DNA from 4 places in the Solibacillus sp. FSL R7-0682 genome. Region 1 is predicted to be linked to each of the others. Evidence: riboswitches for the same ligand, from Rfam matches in the RefSeq annotation. Region 1 holds a riboswitch; each other region holds the start of a gene.
What was found. Region 1 has a riboswitch for cobalamin ahead of MKZ17_RS09360 (S-layer homology domain-containing protein). Riboswitches for the same ligand answer to the same signal wherever they lie in the genome.

Region 1 (7,802 bases):
TTTAACAGCATCCAATTGCAGTCTCTCTAACAATTCTTCTAACGTTACAAGATGATCCACATTTTCTACATAGCCTTTTGCTTGGTCGCTTAGATTTTCATATGCCTTACGTGTTGCTTTTACTTTTTCTCCATCTATTAATTGGAGTTGCTTAATTGTTGGTAGGTCTTCAATTTGTTTACTTACCTTCGATGCTTCTTCTTTTGCTTGTTCATCGTTGGTTTCATTTTCTTTAAGAATGGCTATCTGTACTTCTAATGCTTCCAACTTATCAACATTTTCTACATAGCCTTTTGCTTTTACACTTAAAGATTCGTATGCTGCACGGACAGCTTGTACTTTTGCTTCATCTACTACTTGAAGTTGATCCTTTTCTGGTAGTTCTTTTATTTGTTGAGTTACCTTCGATGCTTCTTCTTTTGCTTGTTCATCGTTGGTTTCATTTTCTTTCAGAATGGCTATCTGTGCTTCTAATGCTTCCAACTTATCAACATTTTCTACATAGCCTTTTACTTTTACACTTAAAGATTCGTATGCTGCACGGACAGCTTGTACTTTTGCTTCATCTACTACTTGCAGTTGATCCTTTTCTGGTAGTTCTTTTATTTGTTGAGTTACCTTCGATGCTTCTTCTTTTGCTTGTTCATCGTTTGTTCCATTTTCTTTCAGAATGGCTATCTGTGCTTCTAATGCTTCCAACTTATCAACATTTTCTACATAGCCTTTTGCTTCTACACTTAATGCTTCATATGCAATACGAACTGAATGCACATTTATCTCATCACTTAACGAAATAGCATCAACTTCTGGCAAATTATTTATTAATTGCTCAATCTCAATCGAACTTCCAATATTCCGTATATCTGCTAATGCATTATCAATAGTTGTTTGATCAGCATCAACTGTTGCTAGCACATCTAATCCTCTTTCATAAGCTGCCGCTAACGAAACATTACTTAACAATTCATTACGAGCTGGGCTACTATTAATCACCGCAATGGCTTCAGTTAAGAAGTCTTTGTTGACCTGAGGGAAGAATTGATCATATTCACTACCTCCCATTGCATAACCACCGCCAATATCACTACCGTATGCTACTGTATACTGCACACGCATAATATCACCGTCTAATAAATACTTATCGGCAAATCCTACGTTTGGAAAGACATTATTCACCGCATACATCCAACCTGACATATAGTTAAAATCAAATTCTCCTAATCCATACTCAGTAGGATAAAATTCATCTTCATCAATAGGTGCTCCGTTATGTTCCTCTAACTTATCATGTATAATCTGAGGTGTATTAGGAGATTTTTCGCCTAAATTCCCCTTTAGAACAGAGGCCAAATAAAAACCACTATCTAGTAGCCCTGTATTTGTATAATCAAAGCCATGTTCTTTTAAAACTCGATCCAAATGATAGGCTGCGTTATCTCCTTTAATAACATCCACTTTAACTGGCTCAATTAAATAGCCTAACCCTACAACGAATGCATCCATACTAAATGTAAAGGATCCAATTACATCTCCATCTTGTGCTTCTTTTCGCGTAATTGTAAATGAGCGGCTATGTTCATGATCTTCATGCTTAACAACAATATTGACTTCATTAACACCAACGACAAGGTTTAATGTATAACTTGTTTTCACATCATCGTTCCAGTTAATGTGAACAGGATCGCCGTTGTTCGTTACATGTACATTATTTGTATCTATTTTGACGTCATCTAATGTCCTAGCCCATAAATCGAAGGTCATTTTATCTGCTTTGGTTTCTAAACCGTCTATTAAATCAACTTTTAACGTGATATCTTCTACTTCTTGTGCATAAGCATTGTTATTTTCTAACCCCAATGAAGTTACGGTTGGGAAAAGAACTAACAGTACGGCGAGAAAGCTAAGAAGTATCTTTCTAATGTTAGTCATTGTTTCACTCCTACTTTTCTTACATCATTTCAGCAATATTTAATGTACGTTTCAATACTTTTGCCATTTGTGATCGTTTTAAATTGACTGTTGGTGCAAATTCACCTTTTGTATTTCCAGTCATTATATCTAATGTGTTTAAGATACCAACATCCGCTCGGGCATATTTTGCAATTTTATGTGCATCTGTATATGGTGTACGACTCAATACAGCATCCACATCAAATTTAACATAGCGCAATAAATTAACCATAAGCGATGCTGCTTCCTGTCTGGTTAACTTGCCCTCTGGATTAAAGGTTGCAGGAGAAGTACCTTTTGCTATGCCCGCTTCTACGATTGCTTGTACTTCTTGCTCGTACCACTTACCTTTTGTATCCACAAAATAAGATGTTTTTCCAGAGGCTTGCAATTTCAATGCTCTAGCAATCATTACTGCAAATTGGCCACGTGTAATATCATTATTAGGAGCAAATGTACCATTATCGCTACCTTTGATGACTTGACGATTTGCTAAATATAAAATTTCATCGGCGTTAGAAACATTCCCTATATCTGTAAAGAATATATTATTTGAATTAAACAGGAACTTCCCGCCTTGTTTTAGTTTTATAGTGACTGCCTTATCTGTTGAAACATGTGGAATTGTTGGGTTATCACTACCCACTTCTAGTAAATATTTATCTTTTAATTTTTTACCATTTAAAAAGTAATTATATGGTACTTTAAGTGAAATATAACCATCGTTTAGTTTAATATTGACTTTTTTCTTATTCGTAAGTTTTATTGAGAAATCTACCGTAAAGATTTCATTTTGATAGTCAAACGTTGAAATCTGAAATTTTACAGTTTGTGCATTTTTATTGTTTTGCAACTCTTTTACTAATTGCTCAGTTGACATTGAAAGAGTTACACCGCGTGTATCTTTTACTATAAGATTTTTAATGCCATATTTCTTAATAGAGCTTTGTAGCGTTTCAGCAGGAATAGTGACTGAATATTCACCCGCGGTTTTTGCTGAATGAATTGTTAGTGTTTTCCCATTTACAACCATTTCATCAAATACATCAGAATCAATTTCGTCCTCTAGTTCCTCTTTTTCAAGTGCCTCTTTTTCAAGCACTTTTAAGCGTTCTTCAAGTTTAGTAAGTTTACTATAGTTAGTCACATTCTTTTTTTGATCAGCTGAAAGTGCCTCGTAATAAGCAATAGCTTCTCTTACTTTTTCTTTATCTGCCCGAGTTAACTGCTCGACTTTTGGTAAATTATCAATAAGCCAAATAACATTTGCTACTGTTGTTTCTTTTTTGTCTAAATCCTCTGCTACTTTTAATTTTGCTTCTAGTGACTCTAACTTCCAGTAGTTCGTAATTTGAAGTCTTTGCGTAGCAGTTAAAATATTATAAGCAATACGGGCATTTTCAATCGCAATTTGATAATCTAGCGTAATATTAGAAACATTATAAAGTGAATCTATTGTTTTTATTAAGTTCTCTACTTTCAATTCATCATCATATTGAGACAGCAATCCACTGAGTAGACCTTCTAAAGTCACTAGCTTACTTAAATTAGTTACACTTCGTTGCTCCGGTACAGTTAGACGATTAAAAGCTGCTCTAGCTTGCTTAATCTTATTTTCATGTTCCTTCGTAATACTTCCAACGGTAGGCAATTCATCAATGAGGTTGATAACCTTTTGAATATTGCCATCACTCATATTCCCCATAGTGCTACTCGTTTGAGCATAGAGTGTAACGTCTTCATCTGGCATAACTAAACGTTCATTAGGCATATACGTAGTTCCTGTGCCGTCTTGCTTTGTATTCCATGCAACAAAATCTTTTGCTGATGAGGATGGAATATCAACTACAGCATAAGGTGATACCGTTTTTGATGAAGATTCACCAACTTGATTGCCATCAAAGTAAATTGTATTGTTACTTGCAGTCATATATTGGTATTCGCCATTTTGCATATCACTCATATCATATAAGCTTTTTTCGCTTTTCTTGAAGCGATCATACGCAATAAGTCCATATAATGCTTGGTCTGTGGCCATCGCGTTAACGCTTGTACCAGAGCCACCCCCACCATCATAGCCTGCGGTTACATGCTTAAAGCCCCCCACTTCTGGCGAAGAACCACTACCATTTGCCCAAAATGTTAACAAAGCATCAATCATATTATTTGTCCAAACGCCATCCTCATATTTACCTTCTGTGATAAAATCAACAGTTTGATTGATATTTGGTAACAATATGCTTGTAGCTAAAGGGTCCATGTTCATAGCTGTCAGCGCTACAATTACTTGCACAATACTTTCCGAGTTTATGCTTCCCCAACTATCATATCCACCATTTAAAAGTTGGATTTCTGATAATTTAACAATTGCTCGCTCCACCGCTTGAGCAAACTCTTGATAAGTTGCGCTCGCACCAGTTTGGTCGTAACGACTACTATTGAGATAATATGGTGCAAATGCTTGTAAAGCCATAGCCGTTATATCTGGATCAGGAATGCCACCGCTTAAAGCCCAGCCCCCGTTCGAGATTTCCATATTTAAAATATAGTCAATCATTTTCCCTACCGTATTGACATCATCATTGGATGGATCAGGATATAATTCATAACCACCTGTATCCAATGCAATAATCTCCCAAATCGGTCCATTAATACCTTGACGATATGAAAAACTATGTGATCTTGACAAATATTCTACAAAATCATGACCTGCGACATTGGTAATTGGATAACCTAACGCAGTAAGTGCTAATGTCAAACGAGACCATTCTGTAGACTTATTGCGGTCTAGCATGCCATTTTTATTATCAACATAGGCTTCAATTCTCCCTAAATAATCTGAAAAGTAATTTGCCGGTATGTGATTGATATAATCATAGCCAGTATACATACCTCGAAGTAAATCCATTACCGACCATTCTCCAAATGTACTACCCATCGAAGGTGCAGTTACCGTTTCTAGTATGTAACGTGACGAAGCATTTATATAAAATCCAATGTCTGGCTGCTGATCTTCCCAAAAACGCACATCTAGATTCTCAAAACTTACAGTTGGATCATATGCAGCTGCATTAGCTCGTTGTGGCGTATTGGCAATTACGAGCATAAACATAATAGAAACTAATAATAACTTTTTGAAAGATGCTTGCATGTTTTCACATTCCCCCCTATTAATTTTTTGAATATAATCAAGTGTCGTATTAGGACAACAAAAAAACGCTACCCTAGGAATTGGATAGCGGTAAATAGACGCGACAAAATTAAAATGTTCGTTCTCTATTTGCCGTATAGTCCCTTTATTTCCGAAGTGATTTAATACGATCAGATAAAGATAGGTCTCCTGACTTGTGCATCATTTTACTTTGAGTCCTTCCCATTTACTAGAATATCATTTCTTTCAACAGTGGTTTTTCTCATTTCATCAGCACTTACAGTTGCGGAAACAGTCTCGGTCTTTCACCGAATTCCCTATTAAGCCGTAATGGCGTCTTTATCCTGCAAGATTTATTCAATTAAAAGAAATTCTAACACAAAAATAATTTAAAATATTCGATATATTTAAAAATAGATTGAAATACCTATTAAAATCCCAAATTAATATAATTACCATAAAAGTACAGATACATGTAATTTAATAGATTTATTTTATTAAAGACGACATTAATATTTTTCCTAGGTCCATTTTAACGATAGAAAAATCATTTCCCATTTTTAGTCCATTAACTGTACCGTATGTTTCAATGAAATGATATTTCCTTTCATTTCACAATTCTCCTCCTAGTATCTATCCTTACACCTATGCAAAAGTGAATTCTAGTAAAATAAAAGACCAAAATGAACTACAACTATTAAGAGTTGTCATTTCAATTTGGTCTTTGTATAGATAAAGAGCATAAATTACAGGTTTCTGTGGAAAATATGCTTGATTACATCGATTTGTTGTTCACACGTTAATTTTATGAAGTTAACAGTATAACCAGATACACGAATCGTTGATTATGGATATTCTTCTGATTGCCCCATAGCGTCTAGTAAAGTATCGCTGTTAAGTATGTTGATATTTAAGTGGTGACCTTCTTTTGCTGTATATCCATCAAGAATTGAAGCTAAGTTAGCCCCTTGGTTCACCGCCTCTTTACCTAGTGCTTTCTGTACCATTGAGAATGTGTTAGAAATTCCATATAAAGCATATTCGTATGGAAGCTTAGCTCCAGATGCTCCTTTGTAAGACTTCTAGCGGTAAGAAATTCATCAATGAGCTTGATAACCTTTTGAATATTGCCATCACTCATATTCCCCCATCGTGCTACTCGTTTGAGCATAGAGTGTAATGTCTTCATCTGGCATAACTAAACGTTCATTAGGCATATATGTAGTTCCTGTGCCGTCTTGCTTTGTATTCCATGCAACAAAATCTTTTGCTGATGAGGATGGAATGTCAACTACAGCATAAGGTGATACCGTTTTTGATGAAGATTCACCAACTTGATTGCCATCAAAGTAAATTGTATTGTTACTTGCAGTCATATATTGGTATTCGCCATTTTGCATATCACTCATATCATATAAGCTTTTTTCGCTTTTCTTGAAGCGATCATACGCAATAAGTCCATATAATGCTTGGTCTGTGGCCATCGCGTTAACGCTTGTACCAGAGCCACCCCCACCATCATAGCCTGCGGTTACATGCTTAAAGCCCCCCACTTCTGGCGAAGAACCACTACCATTTGCCCAAAATGTTAACAAAGCATCAATCATATTATTTGTCCAAACGCCATCCTCATATTTACCTTCTGTGATAAAATCAACAGTTTGATTAATATTTGGTAACGATATACTTGTAGCTAAAGGATCCATATTCATAGCTGTCAGCGCTACAATTACTTGTGCAGTACTTTCCGAGTTAATACTTCCCCAGCTATTATAACCTCCGTTAGTTAGCTGGATTTGCGATAATACAACAATTGCTCGCTCCACCGCTTGTGCAAACTCTTGATAAGTTGCATTCGCACCAGTTTGGTCGTAACGACTACTATTGAGATAATATGGTGCAAATGCTTGTAAAGCCATAGCCGTTATATCTGGATCAGGAATGCCACCGCTTAAAGCCCAGCCCCCGTTCGAGATTTCCTTATTTAAAATATAGTCAATCATTTTCCCTACCGTATTGACATCATCATTGGATGGATCAGGATATAATTCATAACCACCTGTATCCAATGCAATAATCTCCCAAATCGGTCCATTAATACCTTGACGATATGAAAACTTATGTGATTCTGATAAACGAGCTACAAAATCATAACCTGCGACATCGGTAATTGGATAACCTAGTGCAGTAAGTGCCAATGTTAATCGAGACCATTCTGTAGATTTATTGCGGTCCAGATTACCATTTTTCATATCAACATAGCCTTCAATTCTTCCTATATAGTCCGTGAAATAGTTTGCCGGTATATAGTTAATATAATCGTAGCCCGTGTACATTCCTCGTAATAGATCCATAACCGACCATTCTCCAAATGTACTACCCATCGAAGGTGCAATTACCGTTTCTAGAATGTAACGTGACGAAGCGTTTATATAAAAACCAATGTCCGGCTGCTGATCTTCCCAAAAACGCACATCCAGATTCTCATAACTTACCGTTGGATCATAAGCAGCTGCATTAGATCGTTGTGGAATACTGGTATTTACGAGCATAAACAGAATAAAAGCTAATAATAACTTTTTGAAAGATGCTTGCATGTTTTCACTTTCCCCCTAATTAATTTTTTGAATATAATCAAGCGTCGTATTTGGACAACAAAAAAACGCTACCCTTGGAATTGGATAGCGGTAAATAGCCACGA
Region 2 (7,802 bases), 990 kb from region 1:
TAATGCTGCGGTTACAATTCGCGATGCAAAAACTGGTGAAATTGTTTATTCCCATAATGGGAACAAGGCGATGAGACCAGCTTCGAATTTAAAGCTATTATCAGGCGCTGCAGCATTGGAAACATTAGGAGTAAATTATCGTTTTAAAACGAATCTTTACATTGATGGTGAAATCGAAAACAATGTATTATTCGGCAATGTTTACATAGAAGGAAGTGGGGATCCGACGCTAAATAACGTTGATTTCCAGGAATTTTCAAGAGCACTTCAAAAATTGGGGATTCGCTCCGTTACCGGAAACTTAATTGGTGATGACAGTGCTTTCTCCGGAAATACACTTTCCCCTGGTGTGGAGAAGGAGGATGAATCGTATTACTTTGCAGCACGTACGTCAGCCATTACAATGTCACCAAACGAGGATTATGACGCAAGCACAGTAATTGTAACGGTTTTTCCGAGTAAAGTTGGTGCAGCGCCTACCTATGGTGTAACGCCTAATTTAAGTGGAATGGTTGTTTCAAATCAAGCAAAAACTGTGAAAAATGGTCAAAAAAATACGATTTCAATTAAACGTTCTTACAATTCTAATCGAATCGTTATAACAGGGAATCTACCTGTTGGAAGTACATCGAAAGATTGGGTGACTGTACCAAATCCTACAATTAACACACTTCATGCGATTAAAACATCGATGATGAATATGGGAATTCGCTTTGATAAAACGTCAAAAATTATAAGACAACAAGTTCCTGAACAAGCAAGGCTCGTATTTTCAAATGAATCGAAGCCACTTTCGCAAATGTTCTCTGTTTTTATGAAGTTAAGTAATAACAGTATGGGCGATATTTTTGCCAAAGCAATGGGACAACAACAATATGGTGTTGGTGATTTACCTTCTGGTGCAAATGTCATGATGGACTATAGTAAAACCAAAAATATTTCAATGGGCAATTGGCGCTTTGTTGATGGTTCAGGATTGTCCAATCAAAACCGTATGACATCGATTGGCATTACACAGCTACTGTACGAAATTCAGAGTGAACCTTATTATCAAACCTTTTATAAGTCTCTCCCAGTTGCAGGGAATAAGGAGCGGAGCATCGGCGGAACTCTTCGTCAACGTTTTACATCAACGCAACTTCAAGGGAGAGTCATTGCTAAAACAGGATATATATCCAATGTACATGCGCTCTCAGGCTATATGAAGGGAGAAAGCGGGAAACAATATATTTTCTCAATTATGATTGAAAATCGTGCAAACGGTATTGCCAATATTGATAAAGCAGTTACAGCAATTATGAAGCAATTATAAAGTGACGCAATACTTACCTGACATTGTTAAAGGGGAGATTTTTAAAATGAAAAAACTTTTATTAACAGGGTTTGAACCATTTCTAACGAATCCAATTAATCCTACGATGGATATTGTTAATGCATTGGATGGTGAAGTGTTTGGAGAATATGAAGTAATTGGTCGTGTATTAAGCGTTGACTTTACGAAGGGTCCAGAACAGTTTAAGACATTACTAGCGGACATCAAGCCAGCAATGATTGTCTCATTAGGCCTAGCTGCAGGTATTACAAAAATATCGCCAGAACGAGTAGCGATTAATATTAAAGATGGAGAGAAAGATAATAATGGAGTAACTTTTGAAGACGCACCGATTGTTGAAGGTGGAGAGGCGGCTTACTTTTCAACCCTACCCATTCGTTCGATGGTCAATCGTTTAAATGAAGCAGGCTATCCAGCAACAATTTCTAATTCAGCAGGTACGTATTTATGCAATAACATGATGTATGAAGGACTACGCTATGCTAACTTGACACAAAATGTAGTGGCAGGTTTTATTCATATTCCTGCTTCTTTCGAATTGGCAATAGCGAATGGTCGAATTCCAGGATGGTCATCAAGGGATTTACTTAATGCAATCAAATTATGTTTGGAAGAATGTGTCAAAAATTAATGAAAAATTCCATAATGAAAGAGCTTACATTGTTGTTTTAATGCTATATGCCATTTTTCGATAGAACTCTTCGAAAAAAGCTATGTAATAAAAGCTAATAAATTATTGTTGTATAATGTCAATCCGTTGTAAATTATTAGTAGAGAGGCGGGGGAATTATATGAACAAAGATTATCGAAAGGCAATGCCCATTTTACCAATACGAACAGTGATGCAAATTACAAATTTAACTGCCAGACAAATTCGCTACTATGAGGAGCATGAGCTAGTGGAGCCTGTTCGCTCTGACGGAAATCGTCGTATGTTTTCACTTCAAAACGTAGATGAGTTATTAGAAATCCAAGAACTTTTAGAGCAAGGCATTAATATTGCGGGGATTAAAAAGGTGTTTGCATTAAAACGTCAAGGTGAAAGTCGTACATATCGTGGGAAAACATTTCGTAATGAAGATTTACGTGCCATTGTTCAAGAAGAAATACTTTTATTTTAATACAATAAAAAAGACATGATTTGTTTTAATTACAAATCATGTCTTTTAACAATGATTATATACCAATTTCTTTTCGAAGCTGATTGAGTCTTTTTTGTCCAATCACATCTTCTACTTCCTTTAAAACATCTTTTGGTATCCCATAAATCCCCCAAGTAATCGATGCTTTTGAAAAAATCTTACGCAATTTTTTTATTTCCTCTAAAGATAAATCAATCTTCTTCTTTTTGGCAAATTGCTGAACTTGCTTATCATTCATTTTCTGAAGATTTTCAGCCCACTCTAACATGCTAATTTTCATCATCCTTTCAAGTTTATTTCCTTTACATATAGATAAAAGTCCTTTATACTATCAAATTGTAAATCGTAATGATTTTGAATTAGAAAGAAGCGAGTGAAATGAAAAAAACGTTAATTGAACTAAAAAATGTGTCATTTCAATATGAATATACGCAAGTACTGAAAAATATTTCATTGAAAGTCGAAGAAGGAGATTTTCTAGCACTTTTAGGGCAAAATGGTTCTGGAAAATCGACACTATTAAAGTTGATTTTAGGGCTGTTAAAGCCCATGTCAGGTGAAATTTACTTATTTGGTGAACAGGCAAGTCAATTCAACCATCGTGAATGGATTGGTTATGTGTCACAAAAATCCAATGCCTTTAACTCAGGCTTTCCTGCAACGGTTGAAGAAGTGGTGAAAAGCGGCTTAACAAAAAAGGCTGGACTATTTAAAAGATTACCAAAAGATGCAGATGTATTAGTTAGACGTGCTTTAGCGGATGTTGGTATGGAACAGTATGCAAAACGTAATATAGGACAATTATCTGGTGGTCAACAGCAGCGTGTATTTATTGCCAGAGCATTAGTTGCACAACCTAAATTACTTATTTTAGATGAGCCAACAGTTGGGATTGATCACGAAAATGTGCAAGCATTTTATGATATGCTCGCACACTTAAATGCGCACCATAATATGACATTAATTTTAGTAACACATGATGTGGATACGGTATCGGATCGAGTGAGCCATGTTGCTTGTTTAAATCAAACGATCCATTTCCATGGCTTTAAAAATGATTTTGATACGATTTCTGAAGAGCAGCGGGCAAGCTGGTACGGTCATTCTGTTCGAAAGATTCATTAAGAGGAGAAGGCAGAAATGATAGAAGCGATATTTAATTATGAATTTTTACAAAACGCCTTTTTCTCAGGGCTTATTATAGGGGTCATTGCTCCATTACTTGGTGTATTTATAGTCGTACGCCGCTTATCCTTAATAGCGGATGCACTATCCCACGTGACGCTAGCAGGGATTGCTGGGAGCTTATATTTAAGTCAAACGTTTGTTGGGTTAGCGTTGCTAAATCCTATTTATTTAGGGATTATCGCATCGGTAAGTGGCTCTATATTAATTGAGCGCTTACGTAGGCTATATAAGCATTATGAAGAGCTTGCAATTCCGATTATTATGTCAGGTGGTATTGGTATTAGTGCTATTCTAATTTCTCTTGCAAGTGGCTTTAATACAGATTTAATGAGTTATTTATTTGGATCGGTATCGGCAGTATCTAGACAGGATTTATATGTAGTATTTGCAATTGCTATTGTAGTGGTAGTATTTTTATTAATTTTCTTTAAAGAACTATTTGTTTTATCCTTCGATGAAGAATTTGCAAAAGCGAGTGGTCTCCCAGCTAAGTGGATCCATTTATTATTTATGGTTGTCGTCGCATTAGTCATTGCAGCGAGCATGCGTATTGTGGGGATTTTACTTGTTTCAAGTTTAATGACTTTACCAGTAGCAGCTGCGATGCGATTAGCACGCGGCTTTAAAGAAGCGATAATTTACTCTATTGTATTTGGAGAATTAGCGGTAATCATTGGACTTGTATCGGCGTTTTACTTAAACTTAGCACCAGGTGGTACAATTGTTGTAACATCAATCGTTATTTTATTATTCGTTATAGTAAGTAAAAAACTTGTCTTAAAAATGACAACAAAAGCGGAAGGGGAAGAAGTACTGTGAATATAACGCGTGCGTGGGAAATATTAAAAGATAAAGGCTATAAAAAAACAGATAAACGAGAGTTAATATTAAATATGTTTGCAGCCACTGATAAATATTTAACAGCTCGTGATCTATTAGTTGTACTTAAAAGAGACTTCCCAGGGATGAGCTTTGATACAATTTATCGTAACTTAGCAACATTCGTAGAATTAGGTATATTAGAAGAAACAGAGCTTAATGGAGAGCGAAATTTCCGTATGCAATGTGAATCGGATCATCATCATCACCATTTTATTTGTCGAGATTGTGGAAATGTGAAGGAATTGTCAGTTTGTCCGATGGAATTGCTAGGAGAGAAGCTTCCAGGCTATGCGGTTGAAGCACATAAATTTGAAATTTATGGGAAATGCCCGGAGTGTTTGTAAGTGAACGAATTATTAAAGATTTCGCTACTTCATCCATTTAAATTGTGTGTATTGAAAAACTATTTGCATAATTTAGAGGATATGTTAAAGTGAATTTACAAATTGAATAAGTTTGCAGGAAAAAGATGCTTTTTGCATAAATGGGAATTCGGTGTAAATCCGAAGCTATGTCCGTAACTGTAAGCACTGATGAACACGAGTAAATAGACCACTGCTTTTTAAGCGGGAAGGTACTTGTTAGTAAAACGAAGTGCAAGCCAGGAGACCAATCTTTTTCTAATCGTAACAACCCTCTTCGGAATTAAAGAGAATGTACGGCAAAGAATACTCGTATTCTATTATTTTATAATATGACGTTTTTAGCCATCCATTGTCTTGGATGGCTATTTTTATTTGCCATTTTCAATTGTTTCAAGGGGAAATAGAGCATCTTAAGGGGGAAATAAGATGAAAAAAGATATTCGCTTTTCATGCTATCCATTCATGCGTGAAAAAAGCTCGTTAGTCGATTATGAAATACGTACGGATTCATTAACGACAAGGATTGGTGCTGTGTTACCAACAATATTGCATGATGAGAAAGGGCAAGTAGTGCTCCAGGATTTACAAGTCATTCATCCACTTGCTTACCATGTGAATGGTTCGGTTCGTGGAAAGCTAGCCATTACAGAAGACGATTTAAATTGGTTAAGTGCGCGTTATGACTTTTATGTCAGCCAAGTTAAAGACACGATTCAGCAGTTTTTATTACCACAAGGTGTTGAAAGTGCTGCTCGACTTCATATATGTCGAAGTGAAGCGAAAAAGTCATACCGTGCTTTACATAAAGTAAGCGAAGAACGTGACATACCTGAAATTTTATTTGATTTTTTAGGATTACTAGCAAATATATTTTTCGTTATGGCGGTTTATTTAAACAAACAGCATGCGCATAGTGAAACACCATTTATTAGTAAATCCTACCCGATGAAAAAGAAAAAGGAGAATAACGATGAAATTTAAGATGAAATGGGTCGCACCACTAGCGGCAGCGTTATTATTAACTGCATGTAATTCAACAGAGGATTCTGCAAAGGAAACACAGAAAGGTGACACAGCTAAACATACAGAAGAGGAAGTAGTAGAAGGGCCTTATACGGTAGTAGATGACCGTGGAATTGAAGTGACGTTTGACGCAGTACCAGAAACGATTGTGTCACTACAGCCGAGTAATACAGAAATTTTATTTGAACTAGGTGTTGGCGATAAAATTGTTGGTGCTACGGACTATGATACGTATCCAGAAGCAGCACAAAAAATTGAACGAGTTTCAACTTCTACAGTAATTAATGCAGAACGTATTGTTGAGTTAAATCCAGACGTCGTTGTTGCTTATACAATTGGAGATGAAGCACAAATTACACAGCTTGAAGATGCAGGCTTAAAAGTATTCGTTATTGCATCCGCTACATCGTTTGATGATGTTTACTCAGATATTATTCAATTATCAGAAGTAATGGCAATTGAAGAAAAGGGACAAGAAGTAGTAACTACAATACAGGGGCAAATTAAAGAGGTTCAGGAAAAAACAGCTTCTGTAGAAACAAAACGTAAAGTTTACTATGAAGTTTCACCTGCTCCAGACATTTGGACAACAGGTAGCGAGACATTCCAGCAAGAGATTATGGATGCGGCTGGTGTAGAAAATATATTTGCAGATCAATCTGGCTGGTTAAGTGTTACGGAAGAAGATGTCATCACAAGAAATCCTGAAGTAATTTTATCACCTGCTACATATATGGAAGATGCTATTGGTGAAATTTTAGGTCGTGCAGGATGGGACAAAATAGGTGCTGTAGCTAATAAACAAGTTTATTTAGTAGATGGCGACATAATGTCACGTCCAGCACCACGTATAGGTAAGGCAGTTCAAAATATGGCGGAAGCAGTCTACCCAGAATTATTTAAATAAGGTTACAATGAAAGGAACAGGCTTTTAATGAAGCTTGTTCTTTCTTTTAGCGTTTACAAGGTGGTGGACTGGTTGATTTTTATTACGGGTGGCGTAAGAAGTGGGAAAAGTGCATTAGCGGAACAGATGATATCGCAATGTGGGTTAGACAAGCACTATCATTATATAGCGACGGGTGTTCCATTTGACGAAGAAATGAAATCACGCATTCATCGCCACAGGATGGATCGTGAAAATCAATTGTTAAATTGGCATACAATTGAAATGCAAGTGGCATTTCCTGAAAATGCAAAAAACTTTTCGGGAAATGATGTACTATTGTTTGAATGTGTCACAACATGGCTTTCAAATGTTATGTATGCTGCAGAAAGAGTAAAAGACCCACAACAGTTTATTCATACGCAAATTGCTTTATTTCAACAACAACTGCTTTTTTGGCAGGAGCGAAGTGTTAAAATGATTATTGTTTCGAATGAAATACTAGATGAACCAGCCTCAAAGTACGATGAAGTAAATCAATATCGTAAATTACTTGGTGGGCTTCATCAATGGCTAGTGAAACAAAGTGAAGAAGCGTATGAGGTACAATTTCAACTTGTACAGCGTTGGAAATAAGGGGTGAGCAAGTTGAAAAATAGTGTGACTGGATTTTTTTTAGCATGGCAGTTTTTCTCCTCAGTGCCAGTAAACAAACAATTACATATGAATAAAAAATCTGTTACGTGGATGTATGCAAGCTTACCAATTATTGGTCTTATTATGGGGAGTACTTTAGGTACAGGTATTTATCTAATATGGAGCTTTAGTAATCTTTCGAATATACTTCTAGCCATATTACTTGTCGTTGGGATGATAGTCTTAACGGGTGGGCTTCATTTAGATGGATGGACCGATATGAGCGACGCATTTTTTTCTTATGGAGATAAAGAGAAACGGCTTGCTATATTAGATGATCCTCGTAC
Region 3 (7,802 bases), 1.6 Mb from region 1:
TTGCTAAGTCCCCGCCACCATCGAATAACTCATGCTGAATCGCTGTTAAATCATTAATGACATCTTGAAATTTTGCCGAATCTAATTCACTAACTGCTTTTCCAATAAAGGAATTTAGCTCGTCAATTGTTCCGTATGCCTCTACACGTAAATGATCCTTATCAACGCGGCCTCCAATAATACTCGTCTTACCCGTGTCGCCTTGCTTCGTATATAATTTCATAATACTCCACCCTTTCTTTTTTGATAAAATACTTAATTAATGTTAAAAAGTATCGTTGTTTTGTGCTTTCTTATACTTATTAATTGCTGCAATCGTCACTTCAAACACACCACGACCAATTAACTTTCCTACTTCAGTAATTGGACCAGCATAAGGCATTACTTTCCCATACTGAGTTGCTGCAATTAACAAGCTGTCAGTAGCTGTACTTGTAGCAATTGTTCCTGTAAAAGGGTCTATTACTTGTTGATCAGCTAAAGCTTTCGTTTTCGCCTCCGTAGCAGTAATCATCGCTTGAATAAATGCCTCATCCGTTAATTTCCCGTTGATGAATACCCATGTATTAATCGTACCGACATGAGGATCTTCATCTCGTAAATAGGTTTTCGTTACATCGACACTATTACCAATTCCTGCAGTTACCATAACAATAATTTCAAGTTCATTGGCAGAAAAACTTTGAATTGCTACACATTCAGTTGGCACTGCCGTTAACATCACAACTGTGTTCGTCGGAGAAAATTTTCGTTGTACTAAAAACGCCAATGTTTCTTCTTTTACTAGCTCAATATTATAATATGGGGAAATGGCGCGATTTAAAAATGTTTCATACCAGCCTATTCCTGCATTATGAACGGCAGATGAAATTACCTTTAATGGTGATTTCGATCTGTATTCAATATATTCCTTTGTAATGACAAAATCGCTCACACTTACTTTTGAATTAACAAGCCCTACTTCATTTGCTGGAAGCATCGTAATTTGTGGTTTTGGTAATTCAGGATGGGGATACGTCGCTACACGTGCTTGATACACATCGGCAATTTGCTCTTCTAAAATAACTTCATGGGGCAATCCGTATGCTCTTAGTTCCCCGTTTTCTAATAACAATAACTCATCGCAATATAATGATGCTAAATTAATATCATGAAAAATAGAAACTACAGTCAGTTCATTTTCTTCGACTTCCCTACGAAGCATATCCAAAATTTGCTTTTGATGGGCAATGTCTAAATGATTCGTCGGCTCATCTAATAATAAGAGCTCTGCGTTTTGGGCGAGCGCTTGGGCAATAAAAACACGTTGTTGTTCACCACCGGATAAAAACTCTAAATATTGTTGCTGATAACGGGATACACCTGTACTTTCCATCGCACGCTGTACAATTTCTTCATCCTCTTTTGACCAGGAAGAGAAAAAGCCACTTTGATGTGGATATCGTCCTAAGGAGACTGCATCGTAAACAGCATTTGAAAAGGTACTCGCATGTAATTGTGGAAGCACTGCCATTTTTTTTGCCAACTGTCTAACATCATAGCTTTCGATAGACTTATTATTAATATAAACTTCTCCGTTTGTAGGCTTTATTACTCCACTAATCAGCTTTAATAATGTCGATTTCCCACTACCATTTGGACCGAGAATACCAAGAATCTTGCCTTTTTTCACGTGAAACGTCATATTTTTAACAATCGATTCCCCTGCATAGCCACCTGTTAATTGATGTACTTTTAACATTACGCTACCCCCTTTCTTCGTTGCTTAAAGAATATATAAGCAAACACTGGAGCCCCAATAAAGGATGTAATCACCCCTATTGGAAGCTCTATTGGGGCAATAATTGTACGGGATACTAAGTCACAAATGACAAGTAAACTTGCACCGTTTAAAAAAGAAAGACTTAATAAATGTCGATGATCTGCACCGATTAAAATCCGGACCATATGTGGTACAACTAACCCAACAAAGCCAATCGTACCAGATGCTGCTACTGCGGCCCCTGTTAAAATCGAACCACCTGCTAAAATGATATATTTACTCCGTTTTACATCTACCCCTAAATATTGCGCACGTTCTTCTCCGTAAATCATCGCGTTTAGCTCACGGCGCTTTAACCAAAGCATGACCGTTCCTATTATCATAAATGGAACAACCATTTTTACATATGGCCAGCCGCGCATCGACACACTACCCAATAGCCAGCCAATTATTTCTCGGAGTTGCTCACCTGTTAAAGCAACCATCAATGAAATACATGAGCCAAGAAAAGAACTAAAAATAATTCCTGTTAAAATTAAAGTTTCCATTTTCATCGTACGGTCTACTAGCTTCGCAAAGCTTAATACGACAAACATTGTAAGTGCAGCACCAGCCATACTAAATACCGGTAGTGTAAACGTTCCTAACACCGGAATTGAAATGCCTAAAAAAATTGTCATAACTGCACCAACGGAAGCCCCTGATGAAACACCCAGAGTGTATGGATCCGCTAATGGATTTTTAAGTAAGCCTTGAAATGCTGCACCCGCAATAGCCAGTGATGCCCCGATTAATGCTGCTAAAATGACACGAGGCATACGAATTTTCCAAAGGATGCTGTATGCTACAGGATCCGTCGTTTTATCCCATAATGTCGAAAAGGGAATATCGACCGAACCAAATGAAATACCAATCCAAACACTGCTAAAAAGTAATACAATCGATATTACATAAGCGATTGTATATTTTTTATTCATTAAATGCCTCTGGATAAATTGCTTCTGCGATTGACTCAATACCTTCTACAATTCGAGGACCTTGACGTGTTGTTGTATCGCCATCAACAAGTTTAATATTGTCAGTCTTCACTGCCTTCATTTCTGCATATGCTGCATTGTTTGAAATAGCATCTATATCACTCTCATACGTGACTAAAATCACATCTGCATTACTACTCACAAATTGCTCAGCACTATACATTGGCCAACCTAGCTCTTGCACAACATTTTCAACATTCAGAACATCTAACATCTCATCAATAAAAGTATCCTGCCCTGCTGCATATAAATCAGGTTCTGTTCCAACAACGATAAATACTGATTTCTCTTCAAGGTCCGTTACTTTGTTTTCGATTTCTGTAATCCCTTGCTGTATAGAGGCAATTATTTCAGTCGCTTCAGACGTTTTCCCCGTTAGCTGACCAATTTGCTCGATCGTTGTATATGTTTCTTCAAAAGTTAAGGCATTTTTTACAACGAATACTGGAATACCTATTGCTTCAAGTTGTGCTATCGCTTCTTCACCAAAGCTATAAAGCCCTGATTCGTGCGCTAATACTAAGTCCGGTTGCAATGCAATAATGGCTTCTATATTGAATTCCATTCCACCTACTTTTTCTTTCGTAGCCGCTTCTTCTGGATAATTATCGTTATCATTAACTCCGACTATTTGTTCATTTAGCCCTAGTTCGAATAAAATTTCAGTATTGGATGGGATAAGTGATACGATGCGCTCCGGTGCTTTTTCCATTGTCACTTCTTTTTGTAAAGCATCTTTTAACGCCACTGGAAATAGTGCTTTTGTTTGTTCTGTCGTTTGATCCGTTTGTTCTTCATTAGGTGTCTTATTTGTAGCTTCCTCCGCACCACATGCTGAAAGAATTACGAGTGATACAAGTCCTACAGAAGATAATTGTTGCCATTTTTTCATTGATAGTTCCTCCTCAAAAAGAAAAGCCTCCTACATTAGGAGACTTAAGATAAAAGTAAATAATATAAAAATTATTCACCCCATCCTATCCGCGTAGGTATCATTTGGGTAATGTAAAGGCAGGTCTCCTGGCTTATGCTTGAACATTTCGTATCGCCTTCCCAATAAACATAATCAGTGGCTTTTGATACAAACTAGCATTTACAGTGGCGGGACCGCATCGGATTTGAACCGATTTCCCTTTTACTCCTTATTTTCAAATAAAAATAAGAACCTTCACACGTAATATTCATTTTTTACTTCTTACATTATAGCGGAAATTAAATTTAATGTATGTAACGATTGGAAAATTTTCAGAAAATTCCTCTATAATCATTAAAGAATTGCTGTTTCCGCTAAGCGTTTTATTGTTAAATCGTCCATTGGTGGATTGTGAAGACCCGCACGCACATCTCGGTAATAGCGTTGAAGTGGATTTGAACGTTGTAAACTTTTTGCCCCGACAAGTCGCATTGCCTTGTCAACAACATCGATCGCCGTATTCGTTACGACATGCTTTGCGATATTGATTTCGTTGACGATTTCAGCTTTTTTTGTAGCATCATTGTATAACTGCGCAACTCCATAAATCGTAAAACGTGCATTTGTTAAAGCTAAATCCATTTCTCCAATTAACGTTTGGACATTCGGTAGTTGTGCAATCGTCCCTTGAATACTATTTGGTGAATGGTTTTTAGCAAACTGTACTGCATAATCCCTTGCTGCTTGAGCAATTCCTAAATATGTCGCAGGTATTAATAACAGCCATCCATTCAGTTTAAAACCTGTAGAATAACTTGGTATTTCAACTAAATTAGAGCGCTCCACACGTACATGATTAAGTACAAGATCATCGCTTCCTGTACCACGCATCGACATAACATCCCACGTAGTTTCTACTAATACACCCTTAGCTGTTTTTGGAACGAGGAAAAACCCTAAATGGTTATCATCTTCAATCCAGGCCGACACTAAAAAATAATCTAAATCTGGGGCTCCACTCGTATAATTTTTACGTCCATTAATAAGATAGAACTCCCCATCTCTTACAGCTGTTGTGCCTGGTTTTCCCCCTCGTACAGGACTACCCATGGCAAATTCGCTTACTGCCCGGTTTACGGTCGCTCCATTATTGACCTGCTCAGCGAACCAGTCTATTTTTTCTACAGGCCAATAACGATTTTCAAAAATTTCACCGACGTTTTGAATTGTCCATGAAGCTGCTAACCCCGTGCTACCACAATAACTTGATAATGTTTCATGAAGTAATACTGCATCATAGACCGATAAACCAGCACCGCCATATTGTTTTGGTAAAGTAATTTTTGTATACCCTATTTCACGTAGCTTTTTGAAATTTTCAAATGGAAAAATAGATTCTTCATCTATTTTACGAGCGTTTGCTTTAAAGCTTTCCTCCAATGTCTCTAATTTTTTTAACCATTCACGTTGTTCTTCCGTATGAATAAATAATTGTTTACTCAAATGAAACACCACCTATTTTATTTATTCTACTCTCCACTCTATTATTGAGTTCAATATTAATGTCGGAAATTCCTGAGTCAATTATATAGGAATTATTTCAAGCTAAAAATAAGGGAGCTTTCTTCGTTTGAAGAAGGCTCCCTTAAAAGTAATTTACATTTTCTCTGGTGCTGATACACCAATTAATTTCAATGCATTTGTAGCTGTCGGCTTCGCCTTTCGCTACAGAATGGGATTGTATTTTTACAGAAGTTTGTTGTTTACATTTTTTCTGGTGCTGATACACCAATTAATTTCAATGCATTTGTAGCTGTCGGCTTCGCCTTTCGCTACAGAATGGGATTGTATTTTTACAGAAGTTCGTTGTTTACATTTTTTCTGGTGCTGATACACCAATTAATTTCAATGCATTTGCTAATGTTGTTTTTACTGCTGTAATTAATGCAAGACGCGCTTCAGTTAGCTCTTTGTTATCTTGGTTTAATACTTTTTCCGCATTGTAGAAGCTGTGGAATGCAGCTGCTAAATCTTGAATGTAGTTGGCGATACGGTGTGGTGTGCGGTGTTTCGCTGCATCTGCCACGATTTGTGGGAATGCACCCACTTTTTTCAGTACGTCTTCTTCTTTTTCAGCTGTTAATAACGCTAAATTTTCTAAAGAAGCTGTAAATCCTTGCTCTTGTGCTGAACGTAAAATTGACGAAATACGTGCGTGTGCATATTGTGCATAATACACTGGGTTTTCGTTAGATTGTGAAACAGCTAAATCTAAGTCAAAGTCCATATGTGAATCGCCTGCCGTTTTTACAAAGAAGTAACGTACAGCATCTAAGCCCACTTCTTCTACTAATTCACGCATTGTAACTGCGTTACCCGTACGTTTCGACATTTTGAATTTCTCGCCGTTTTTGTATAGCTGCACCATTTGGATAATATCTACTTCTAATGTACCTCGGTCATATCCTAACGCTTCAATTGCTGCTTTCATACGTGGAATATAACCATGGTGGTCCGCGCCCCAAATATTAATTAATTTATCAAAGCCACGATGTAATTTATCTTCATGGTATGCGATATCTGGTGTTAAGTAAGTAAATGAACCGTCGTTTTTAATTAATACGCGGTCTTTATCGTCACCAAATGTAGTTGAACGGAACCAAGTTGCGCCTTCTTCTTCAAATACGTGACCATTTGCTTTTAACTTATCTAAAGCAATCTCAATTTTCCCATTTTTGTATAAAGATGTTTCGGAATACCAAACATCAAATTCAACTCGGAAGTTTTTTAGATCGTTTTGTAATTTCGCTAATTCTAATTTTAAACCGTGCTCACGGAAGAAGTTAAAACGTTCTTCTTCTGATTTCTCCAAAATTTCAGTACCAAATTGCTCTGCTAATTTCCCAGCAATTTCAACAATATCTGGCCCATGGTAACCGTCTTCTGGCATTTCAGCGTCCATATTTAATGCCTGCTTGTAACGCGCTTCTAATGAGTACGCCAAGTTGTTAATTTGGTTACCTGCGTCATTAATATAGTATTCACGAGATACGTTAAAGCCTGCGAAGTCCATTACGTTACATAAAGAATCCCCTACTGACGCACCACGGGCATGTCCTAAGTGTAAATCACCTGTTGGGTTTGCAGAAACAAACTCCACTTGTACTTTTTGTGCATTACCAGCGTTTGACCGACCGTAGTTTTGTCCTTGTTCGAATGCCGCTTTTACAACACCTGCTAAGAAATCTTTACGTACGGTAATGTTCATGAAACCAGGGCCTGCGATGTCGATTTTTTCAATATCTGTGCCTGCTGTTTCAAGATTTTCTAGAATTGCTTCTGCAATAGCACGTGGGGGCTTTTTAGCTAATTTAGTTAGTTGCATTGCTACGTTTGTTGCAAAGTCGCCATTTGCTTTATCTTTTGGTGTTTCTAAATGAATATTTATTTCTGTGCCAGCTTCTACTAAGCCTGCTTTATCGATCGCCGCTTTTAACGCATCTTTAATCGATTGCTGTAATTGTTCTACTGCGTTCATTACTGTACCTCCGAAAATTGAATTTCTAATGTGTATTTGCCGACTGAATTGCCGCCAATTATAAGATCATATTGTGTTTTAAAGTTTCCTGAAACTTTGTCTCCCTTATTGACCTCAATCGCTAGCTGGTCTGTATGTGTCACAAGTGGTAATGAGCCAAAGGGACTTTCATAATGCCCGTTCTCACGTATTGTGGGATTTAGCGGTAGCCGCATAGTAACACCACCATTACGGTTAATAAACGATCGCTCTGGGTTTAACTTAACAGTCGTTTGAATTTGTAATTCTTCCTGTACTTCTTCGTAGCGTAAATAATGACTGCCACCCTTTTCTAGAAGGTTGCCTTCAAGCCACATTTCATATTTTTCAAGCTCGCCCTCAGTTGGAATGATGGAAGAAACGAGCTTAATTTTGACGTTCTTTCCGACATCTTTCATGGTAAAGTGGACCGCCCTTCTTTTCTTATATAACCTTATTATTATAGGATGAAAGTATCTATTTTTTCAACAGTAATGTATATTTTCAACTGACCTATTCAAAAGGGCTATTATC
Region 4 (7,802 bases), 980 kb from region 1:
TCACGCTTCGAGGAAATTGTAAAGCCCTATCTCCATTTGAAAGAAGAAGAGGTGGCTTCACAAATTGCTGGCCATATTTTAACCATATCAAAACAGACGGAAATAATTTGTATTTGTACAGATATGAGTCGTGGTGTAGTACCTCTTGAAAAAGAGGCGAGACAACTACGAGATACGTGTGGAAGAGTTTATCAACAATTATGCCAAAACGCGAATACGGTAATTCGCGTATGGTACGGTATCCCTCAATATTTAAAAGGAGAGCAGTAGGAACATGGATAAAAATAAATTACGATATATGACGTTAACAGCTTTTGTCGCAGCAATTTGTGTTATAGGTAGCTTTGTGAAAGTACCAGGCTTTATTACTACGGCTGCACTTGATTCAGCACCTGCTATGATTGGTGCTGCATTTTTACCACCTATTTTTGCAGGAGCAGCAGGGGCAATTGGACATATTGCTACAGGGTTGACTTCTGGCTTCCCACTTGGTGTATTCCACGGAATTATTGCACTAGAAATGTTTATTATCATTACTTTATTTACAGTATTACATCGAAAAGGTCAACATCTATTAAAATGGTCATTTATGATAGTAGCAAATGGCATCATTGCACCACTTCCATTTTATTTTCTCATTTCACCTGAATTTTACATTGGATCAATTGCGTCATTAACTGTTGCAACAATTATAAATGTAGTAGTTGCGATAATCGTGATGCCCGTTCTTAAAACTGTGATGATAAGATCAGGCGTTCAATCATGAGAAATGGGGTAGAGGTAAATGGGTTAATCGTAACGATTGATAACTCAGGGTGTATTGGTAATAAGGAGCTTGATGCAGTACAAGTGCCAAATGAGATAACGGCTTATTTTACTACAAGAACTGCTATTTTAGAGCAATGGTGTGCTGGAGCGATGCCAATCCAACTATTAATGGCGAATTTTTCTGGTGATCATGTTTGGATGGAATACGAGCAAGGTATCCGACGCGTATTCGGGGAAATTGGAATTCCATGTCCGCCAATCATCGGTTCAAGTGAAACGAATTTTAATGCACTTCAATCTGCTGTTTCACTGACAATGATTGGTGAAAAAATTATTTCACGTACAATTAATAATTGTCACTACTTTGTCATTGGACAGCCTCTAGTCGGCAATGAAGTTATTGAAAATCCGCAACAAATTGCACAATTAAATGAGTTATATCAAGGGCTAACAGAGGGGTGGATACAAGCAATATGGCCAACTGGATCAAAAGGAATTGGGGCAGAAATAACGCGTTTTATTGGTGGAAATTACTTTTGTGAGTTGGATTTGCATACGTCTGCTGGACCATCCTGTGCAGTACTTGTAGCCGTGTTAGAGCAACATGTAGAGCAGTTTTCACAGCAAATCTCGGCTCCAATCACAGAAATTATAAAAGAATAAACAGTAGTTGCCTTAAAAAATTAGCTATGATACAATGACAACAGTTAATAAAAAACACAATATATAGTGTCGTTATTTATTTGGTTCTACAATATGTAGATTAAAAGGGAAATCAGTTCAATGCTGATGCTGTCCCCGCAACTGTAACGCTGACGATGATTCATAGCCCACTGTCTAAAAACGGGAAGGGGAATCAGAAGGATGAAGCGAAGCCAGGAGACCTGCCATGTAAATATGCAATGCATTTCTTCGGGGGATAGGAAATGGAAGCGAGAGCTCTATTTCCTAGGCAATAACTCTCTTTCCATTTCTAATACGTACATACTACGAACTCCGAATGAATGGGGTTCGTTTTTTTATTTCTTTCAAGTAGAAATCTACATTGTAAGGGTTGATGAATGATTTCAACTGACACTGAAAGTAGTAAAACCTCAGGCGATTTATACGATTTGGAATGGAGTACTCGTACTTTATGAAAGTATAACGCCAAACGTACAAAAATAATGCCGAGGTGGATTTGATTTTTGAAGAGGAGTGTTGTCATGATAGCTGTACAAGAAAATTACTTGCAAAACTTAGTGAATCAATTCGGTGAGGAGGATTTAGAACAATTTATTCGCTTCTCACAAAAATGGATGAGGAAAAATGAAGGGGCATCTGTTATTGAATGGATAGATGCAAGTATTTTAGAAACGATAAGCTATATCGATGAACAAGAGCCGTATTGGACATATGTTGCTGCAAAACTGTTAAATGAGAAAATTTCTATTCAGTATATGGAAAAATTTAATGTGGAAAAGCCTTATGCAAACTTTAATGACTGGATTTTACATCTTGTAGATAAAGGATTATTAAATCCACAACTAGTGGAAAAATACTCGGCAGCAGAGCGTCAATTATTAGGAACAATTATTGAACCTTCAAGAGATGATCTATTTACGTATATCGGCTTACGTACGTTAGTAGACCGTTATGTTGTTCGTGATTTTGACAAATCGATTGCAGAGCTCCCGCAACAGCGTTGGTTAATTATTGCCATGACGTTAATGATGAATGAAACGGACAGCCGCCTTCAAAAAGTAGAAGAAGCGTATTGGGCATTATCCAATTTATATATGACTGTTGCGACACCGACTTTATCAAACGCAGGTAAAACGCATGGCCAATTATCGAGCTGTTTCATTGATACGGTCGATGATAGTCTTCAAAGTATATATGATACAAATACTGATGTTGCAACGCTTTCAAAATACGGCGGTGGTATTGGTGTTTATATGGGGAAAGTGCGCAGTCGAGGCTCTGAAATCCGTGGCTATAAAGGTGCTTCAAGTGGGGTGCTACCATGGATTAAGCAATTAAATAACACAGCAGTATCTGTTGATCAATTAGGACAACGTCAAGGGGCAATTGCTGTCTACTTAGATGTATGGCACCGTGATATTTTAACGTTTTTAGATTTACGCTTAAACAATGGAGATGAACGTCTTCGTGCACATGATATTTTTACAGGCGTATGCTTACCTGATATTTTTATGGAGGCGGTAGAAGCACGTAATGATTGGCATTTATTTGATCCATATGAAGTACGTAAAGTAATGGGCTTTTCTTTAGAGGATTTTTATGATGAGAAGCGTGGACAAGGATCATTCCGCGAAAGATACGAACAATGTGTAGCGAATGAAGCTTTATCACGGGAAGTTATTCCAGCAATTGAAATTATGAAGCGCATTATGCGTAGTCAATTGGAAACAGGCGTACCATTTATGTTTTACCGAGATGAAGTCAATCGTAAAAATCCAAACAAGCATGCTGGTATGATCTATTCGAGTAATCTGTGTACAGAAATTGCTCAAAATATGAGTGCTACACAATTCGAGTCACAGCAACTAGATGATGATACAATCGTGACGCGTCGTAAAGCAGGGGATTTTGTTGTATGTAACTTAAGTTCTATCAACTTAGGGCGTGCAGTACCAGCGGGTGTGCTTGAGCGTTTAATACCGATTCAAGTCCGCATGCTTGATAATGTCATAGAGCTAAATACCATTCCAGTTCTGCAAGCAGATTTAACAAACAAACGTTATCGCGGAATTGGTCTAGGTACATTTGGATGGCATCATTTATTAGCGCTACATGAAATTGCCTGGGAAACAGAAGAGGCCGTTCAATTTGCAGATAAGCTATATGAAGAAATTGCTTATTTAACGATACGGGCTTCGAATGCTCTTGCTCAGGAAAAAGGCTCATACCCGTTATTTAAAGGGTCTGATTGGCAAACAGGTGCCTATTTTGAGGAGCGTGGATTAACGGAAGGAAGATGGCATGAATTAGCACAGCTTGTCTCAGCAGGAGGCTTGCGAAATGGTTATTTAATGGCTGTGGCACCGAATTCCTCAACATCTATTTTAGCTGGTTCTACCGCTACAATTGACCCGATTTTCCAAAAATCTTATTCTGAAGAAAAGAAGGATTACAAAATTCCAGTAACAGTGCCAGACTTAAATTCAAAAACAACATGGTACTATAAATCAGCTTACTTCATTGATCAACGATGGACTTTAAAGCAAAATGCTGCACGTAGTAAGCATATTGATCAAGGGATATCGCTTAATTTATATGTTCAAAATACAATTAAAGCAAAAGATTTATTACAGCTTCATATAGATGCATGGGCTAATGGAATTAAAACGACATATTATGTTCGTTCAACTTCAAGCGAACTACTTGAATGTGAATCATGCTCAAGTTAAGGGGGAAATGGGATGCAAGTTACGAAAAGAAACCTAATGGAAAAAACAGCACCAAACCGTTCAACGGGGATTATTAATGGGCAAAGCTCCAATATTTTAAACTGGGATGATGTTCGTTTCAGCTGGGCCTATCCGAAGTACAAAAAAATGCTCGCCAATTTTTGGACTCCCTTTGAAATAAATATGAGTACGGATGTAAAGCAATTTCCTGAATTAACAAAGGAAGAGCAAGATTCATTTTTAAAAATTATTGGCTTACTTGCATTATTAGATAGTATTCAAACAGACTTTGCCGGGAAGGTAGCAGATTATTTAACGGACTCAAGCTTAAGTGCATTGATGATTATTTTAGCGCAGCAGGAAGTTATTCATAATCACTCCTATTCCTACATTCTTTCAAGTATTGTAACAAAAGATGTACAAGATAAAACCTTTGATTTTTGGCGAACGGAACCAGTGCTACAAAAGCGAAATGACTTTGTCGTAAAGGGCTACATTGACTTTTCAGAAAATCCTACTGTAGAGAATATGTTACGTGCAATAGTGTATGATGTTATTTTAGAGGGACTTTTCTTCTATTCTGGCTTTGCGTTCTTTTATCACCTAGCACGCAAGCAGAAGATGGTTGCGACAAGTACAATGATTAATTATATTAATCGTGATGAACAGCTACATGTTGATTTATTTGTAAAGATCTATAAAGAAATATTGGAGGAATATCCAGAATACAATTCGCCTAAGTGGGAACAGGAAGTTCAAGCAATCTTCAAAGAAGCTGCAGAGCTAGAAGTAAACTGGGCTCGTGAAGTTATTGGTGAAAAAATTGATGGTCTTGATGTAGAGGATGTAGAAGCATATATTTACTTTTATGCAAATGTTCGGTGCAATCAATTAGGGCATGGACGTCCATATGAAGGTTACCGTAAAAATCCAATGAAATGGATCGTTGCCTATGAGGAAGTAGATTTAGGCAAAACAGATTTCTTTGAACAACGCTCACGTCAATATACAAAAATTAATGTGGAAGATAACGGCTTTGACGATTTATAAAAATTTGCGTTGAGGATGGGACAGAAGTAAAAATTTCTCTATTTACGGTAAAATACAGTATTAAAAATTGGATACTTAATAAATTGGTTGTAGTGGAGGGGTGACACCTGAAACTACAGGCTCAGGCAACACCCCCGGAAAGCGTCTCCGCAACGGAAACCAATTACAAAAAAACATCATTTTGAACTGACCTAGTCATTTGAGACACACATAAAACACCTAATTAAGCTACTTGCTTTCCATATTCAAGGGGAGTTAAGTAGCCTAATTTTTCTTGTATACGTTCTTGATTATACTCGAACATGTATGCTGCTACACGTAATTTCGTTTCATCGTTCGTTAGTGAATGAGCTTTCACACGTAAAAATGCTTCGCTTTTAATATGTGAATGAAATGACTCAATCACCGCATTATCCCAACAGTTTCCTCGTCGTGACATACTTGCTCGACAATTCATTTCCTCTAAAAAATTTTGATAGGCATACGATGTATACACACTTCCTTGGTCTGAATGGACAAGGATTCCTTTTGGATAATTTCTTTCTTCTAAAGCCGCCTTTAACACATCCATCACAAGTGGTGTTTGTTGATGGTCATATAATTTATATGCGACAATCTCATTGTTAAACAAATCTAAAATCGTTGCCAAATACATCGTTGTAGAACCATATTGAATGTACGTTATATCTGTTACCCACTTTTCATTGGGTGCCGTAGCTGTAAAACAGCGTGCTAATAAATTAGGGGCAATGATTTCTGGCCCTTGGTCTATTTTAAATTTTCGTTTCTTTTTCACCCGACATTGTAGGTTGTGCTTTTGCATCAGCTTTTGTACCGTATTGCGATTCAATTGATAACCATATTCTTTTTGAAGTAAATATCTTATCTTACGATGACCGTAACGATATTTCGTTTTTTTACATAGCTCAATCAGTACTGTTTCAATGGCTGAAAATCCTCGGATTCCTTCTTTCATCCAACGATAATAGGTTGCACGAGGAATCCCTAGCACCTTTAAAATACATGTGACTGTATATTTCTTACGCAGATTCTCCACAGTTTGTAAAACTACTTGCCGTTCAACTCCTTTTTGATGGCCAAAAACTTTTTTAGGATTTCATTTTCCATTTCTAGATGCATCATTTTGCGGTCTTTCATTTCTTGTTCGCTTTTCCCTTCAGGCCCTTGTCCATAACTATACTGCTTGCCTACAGGTTGATCGAATCGGTAAAGTTCATTATTTTTGTACCACCGCATCCATGTATTAATTTGAGAGCGATGTTTAATGTTATATTTCGCCAAAATTTCTTTTGTCGTTAATTTACCTGCTAATTTATCTTTTATAACCGACCATTTAATATCTGAAGAATAACTTACTCTTGTCATAAAAAAACACCTCCAAAATGATTAAGCATGTATTACATACATACCCATTTTAGTGGTGTTTTATGTTGTCTTATAAAATTAGGTTAGTCCTTTTTTCTCACTCGAGAAAAATGATGTTTTGGTTTTGACCCAGCCTCTTTGCAATAGATGGAATTAATTTATGTGCCGTGTACGCTTGTTTTTGTTATTGTAGGGGATGGAAGGCTATTTAAAAATGAAGGGGAATAAATTATGAAAAAAGCAGTGGCATATACCACTTATATTTCAATTACTATAGGTACTACATATCTATTTTATTGGCTATTATGGATGTTTATTGCAGGAGTTCGTTTTACTGCAGCAGATATACCACCGGGTGATATTAGTGTAACAGGAAAAATAATTTTAAGTACGGGTATTCCATTATTCTTTGTTATTTGTGTATCTATTTTTTACTATATGTATCGTATTATTTTCGAGATGTTTCATATTCACTTACATAAATTTGTTCCAATCAACTTAAATATAGTGATCGGAATTGGGCTAATTGGATACTTTAATTTGTTTATATTCGATAAGCTATAATTATTCAGATATTAGCTCAATAAATAAATTTTTTATTTAAAATTAAAAAATTATAAATTTTCTAAAAATAAAGTGGTATGATAGAATGTATCAATTTTATTTTGTTAAGGAGCATTTATTATGACAACAATTCAAATTGCTACGGAGTTAGCAACATCAAAAAAACAAAAAATATCTGCTGAACAGCTTGGTTTTGGTCAAGTATTTACTGACCATATGTTTGTTATGGATTATGTAGAAGGCAAGGGATGGCATAATGCTACGATTACCCCTTACGCGCCAATTGAATTAAATCCTGCCGCGATGGTATTCCATTATGGGCAAGCTGTTTTTGAAGGCTTAAAAGCATATGCCGCTGAAAACGGAGAAATCATTTTATTCCGACCTGCCCGTAATTTTAAAAGATTAAATGCTTCGAATGAACGATTATGTATTCCTGCAATTGATGAAGAGTTCGCGCTTGAAGCATTAAAGCAACTCATCCAAGTCGATCGTGAGTGGGTACCAACTGCGCCAGGAACTTCTTTATACATTCGACCATTTATTATCGCTACTGAACCTTACTTAGGAGTTAATCCGTCAAAAAATTATAAATTTATCATTATTATGTCACCGGTTGGT

Region 2: linked by a shared signal. The riboswitch ahead of MKZ17_RS14320 (hypothetical protein) and the one ahead of MKZ17_RS09360 (S-layer homology domain-containing protein) in region 1 are both predicted to bind cobalamin.
Region 3: linked by a shared signal. The riboswitch ahead of MKZ17_RS17275 (ABC transporter substrate-binding protein) and the one ahead of MKZ17_RS09360 (S-layer homology domain-containing protein) in region 1 are both predicted to bind cobalamin.
Region 4: linked by a shared signal. The riboswitch ahead of MKZ17_RS14280 (ribonucleoside-diphosphate reductase subunit alpha) and the one ahead of MKZ17_RS09360 (S-layer homology domain-containing protein) in region 1 are both predicted to bind cobalamin.

What each region holds. Positions count from the first base shown of each region.
Region 1 is NZ_JBBOUI010000001.1:1,828,280-1,836,081, reverse strand. It holds gene MKZ17_RS09365 (S-layer homology domain-containing protein) at 1-1,929, opposite strand, end outside; gene MKZ17_RS09360 (S-layer homology domain-containing protein) at 1,949-5,101, opposite strand; cobalamin riboswitch at 5,264-5,457, opposite strand; partial or broken gene MKZ17_RS09355 (glycine radical domain-containing protein) at 5,848-6,168, opposite strand; gene MKZ17_RS09350 (InlB B-repeat-containing protein) at 6,235-7,698, opposite strand.
Region 2 is NZ_JBBOUI010000001.1:2,813,359-2,821,160, reverse strand. It holds gene dacB (D-alanyl-D-alanine carboxypeptidase/D-alanyl-D-alanine endopeptidase) at 1-1,312, shown strand, start outside; gene MKZ17_RS14350 (pyroglutamyl-peptidase I) at 1,359-1,964, shown strand; gene MKZ17_RS14345 (MerR family transcriptional regulator) at 2,125-2,454, shown strand; gene MKZ17_RS14340 (isopropylmalate synthase) at 2,510-2,743, opposite strand; gene MKZ17_RS14335 (metal ABC transporter ATP-binding protein) at 2,854-3,600, shown strand; gene MKZ17_RS14330 (metal ABC transporter permease) at 3,616-4,482, shown strand; gene MKZ17_RS14325 (Fur family transcriptional regulator) at 4,479-4,889, shown strand; cobalamin riboswitch at 4,982-5,177, shown strand; gene MKZ17_RS14320 (hypothetical protein) at 5,337-5,891, shown strand; gene MKZ17_RS14315 (ABC transporter substrate-binding protein) at 5,881-6,840, shown strand; gene MKZ17_RS14310 (bifunctional adenosylcobinamide kinase/adenosylcobinamide-phosphate guanylyltransferase) at 6,913-7,455, shown strand; gene cobS (adenosylcobinamide-GDP ribazoletransferase) at 7,468-7,802, shown strand, end outside.
Region 3 is NZ_JBBOUI010000001.1:3,437,562-3,445,363, forward strand. It holds gene MKZ17_RS17260 (cob(I)yrinic acid a,c-diamide adenosyltransferase) at 1-223, opposite strand, end outside; gene MKZ17_RS17265 (adenosylcobinamide amidohydrolase) at 266-1,741, opposite strand; gene MKZ17_RS17270 (FecCD family ABC transporter permease) at 1,741-2,739, opposite strand; gene MKZ17_RS17275 (ABC transporter substrate-binding protein) at 2,732-3,691, opposite strand; cobalamin riboswitch at 3,793-3,984, opposite strand; gene MKZ17_RS17280 (acyl-CoA dehydrogenase family protein) at 4,067-5,215, opposite strand; gene argS (arginine--tRNA ligase) at 5,583-7,250, opposite strand; gene MKZ17_RS17290 (DUF1934 domain-containing protein) at 7,250-7,687, opposite strand.
Region 4 is NZ_JBBOUI010000001.1:2,804,445-2,812,246, reverse strand. It holds gene MKZ17_RS14295 (bifunctional adenosylcobinamide kinase/adenosylcobinamide-phosphate guanylyltransferase) at 1-270, shown strand, start outside; gene MKZ17_RS14290 (ECF transporter S component) at 275-766, shown strand; gene MKZ17_RS14285 (hypothetical protein) at 763-1,431, shown strand; cobalamin riboswitch at 1,496-1,674, shown strand; gene MKZ17_RS14280 (ribonucleoside-diphosphate reductase subunit alpha) at 1,974-4,181, shown strand; gene MKZ17_RS14275 (ribonucleotide-diphosphate reductase subunit beta) at 4,194-5,231, shown strand; gene MKZ17_RS14270 (IS3 family transposase) at 5,455-6,288, opposite strand; gene MKZ17_RS14265 (hypothetical protein) at 6,300-6,617, opposite strand; gene MKZ17_RS14260 (hypothetical protein) at 6,849-7,181, shown strand; gene MKZ17_RS14255 (branched-chain amino acid aminotransferase) at 7,302-7,802, shown strand, end outside.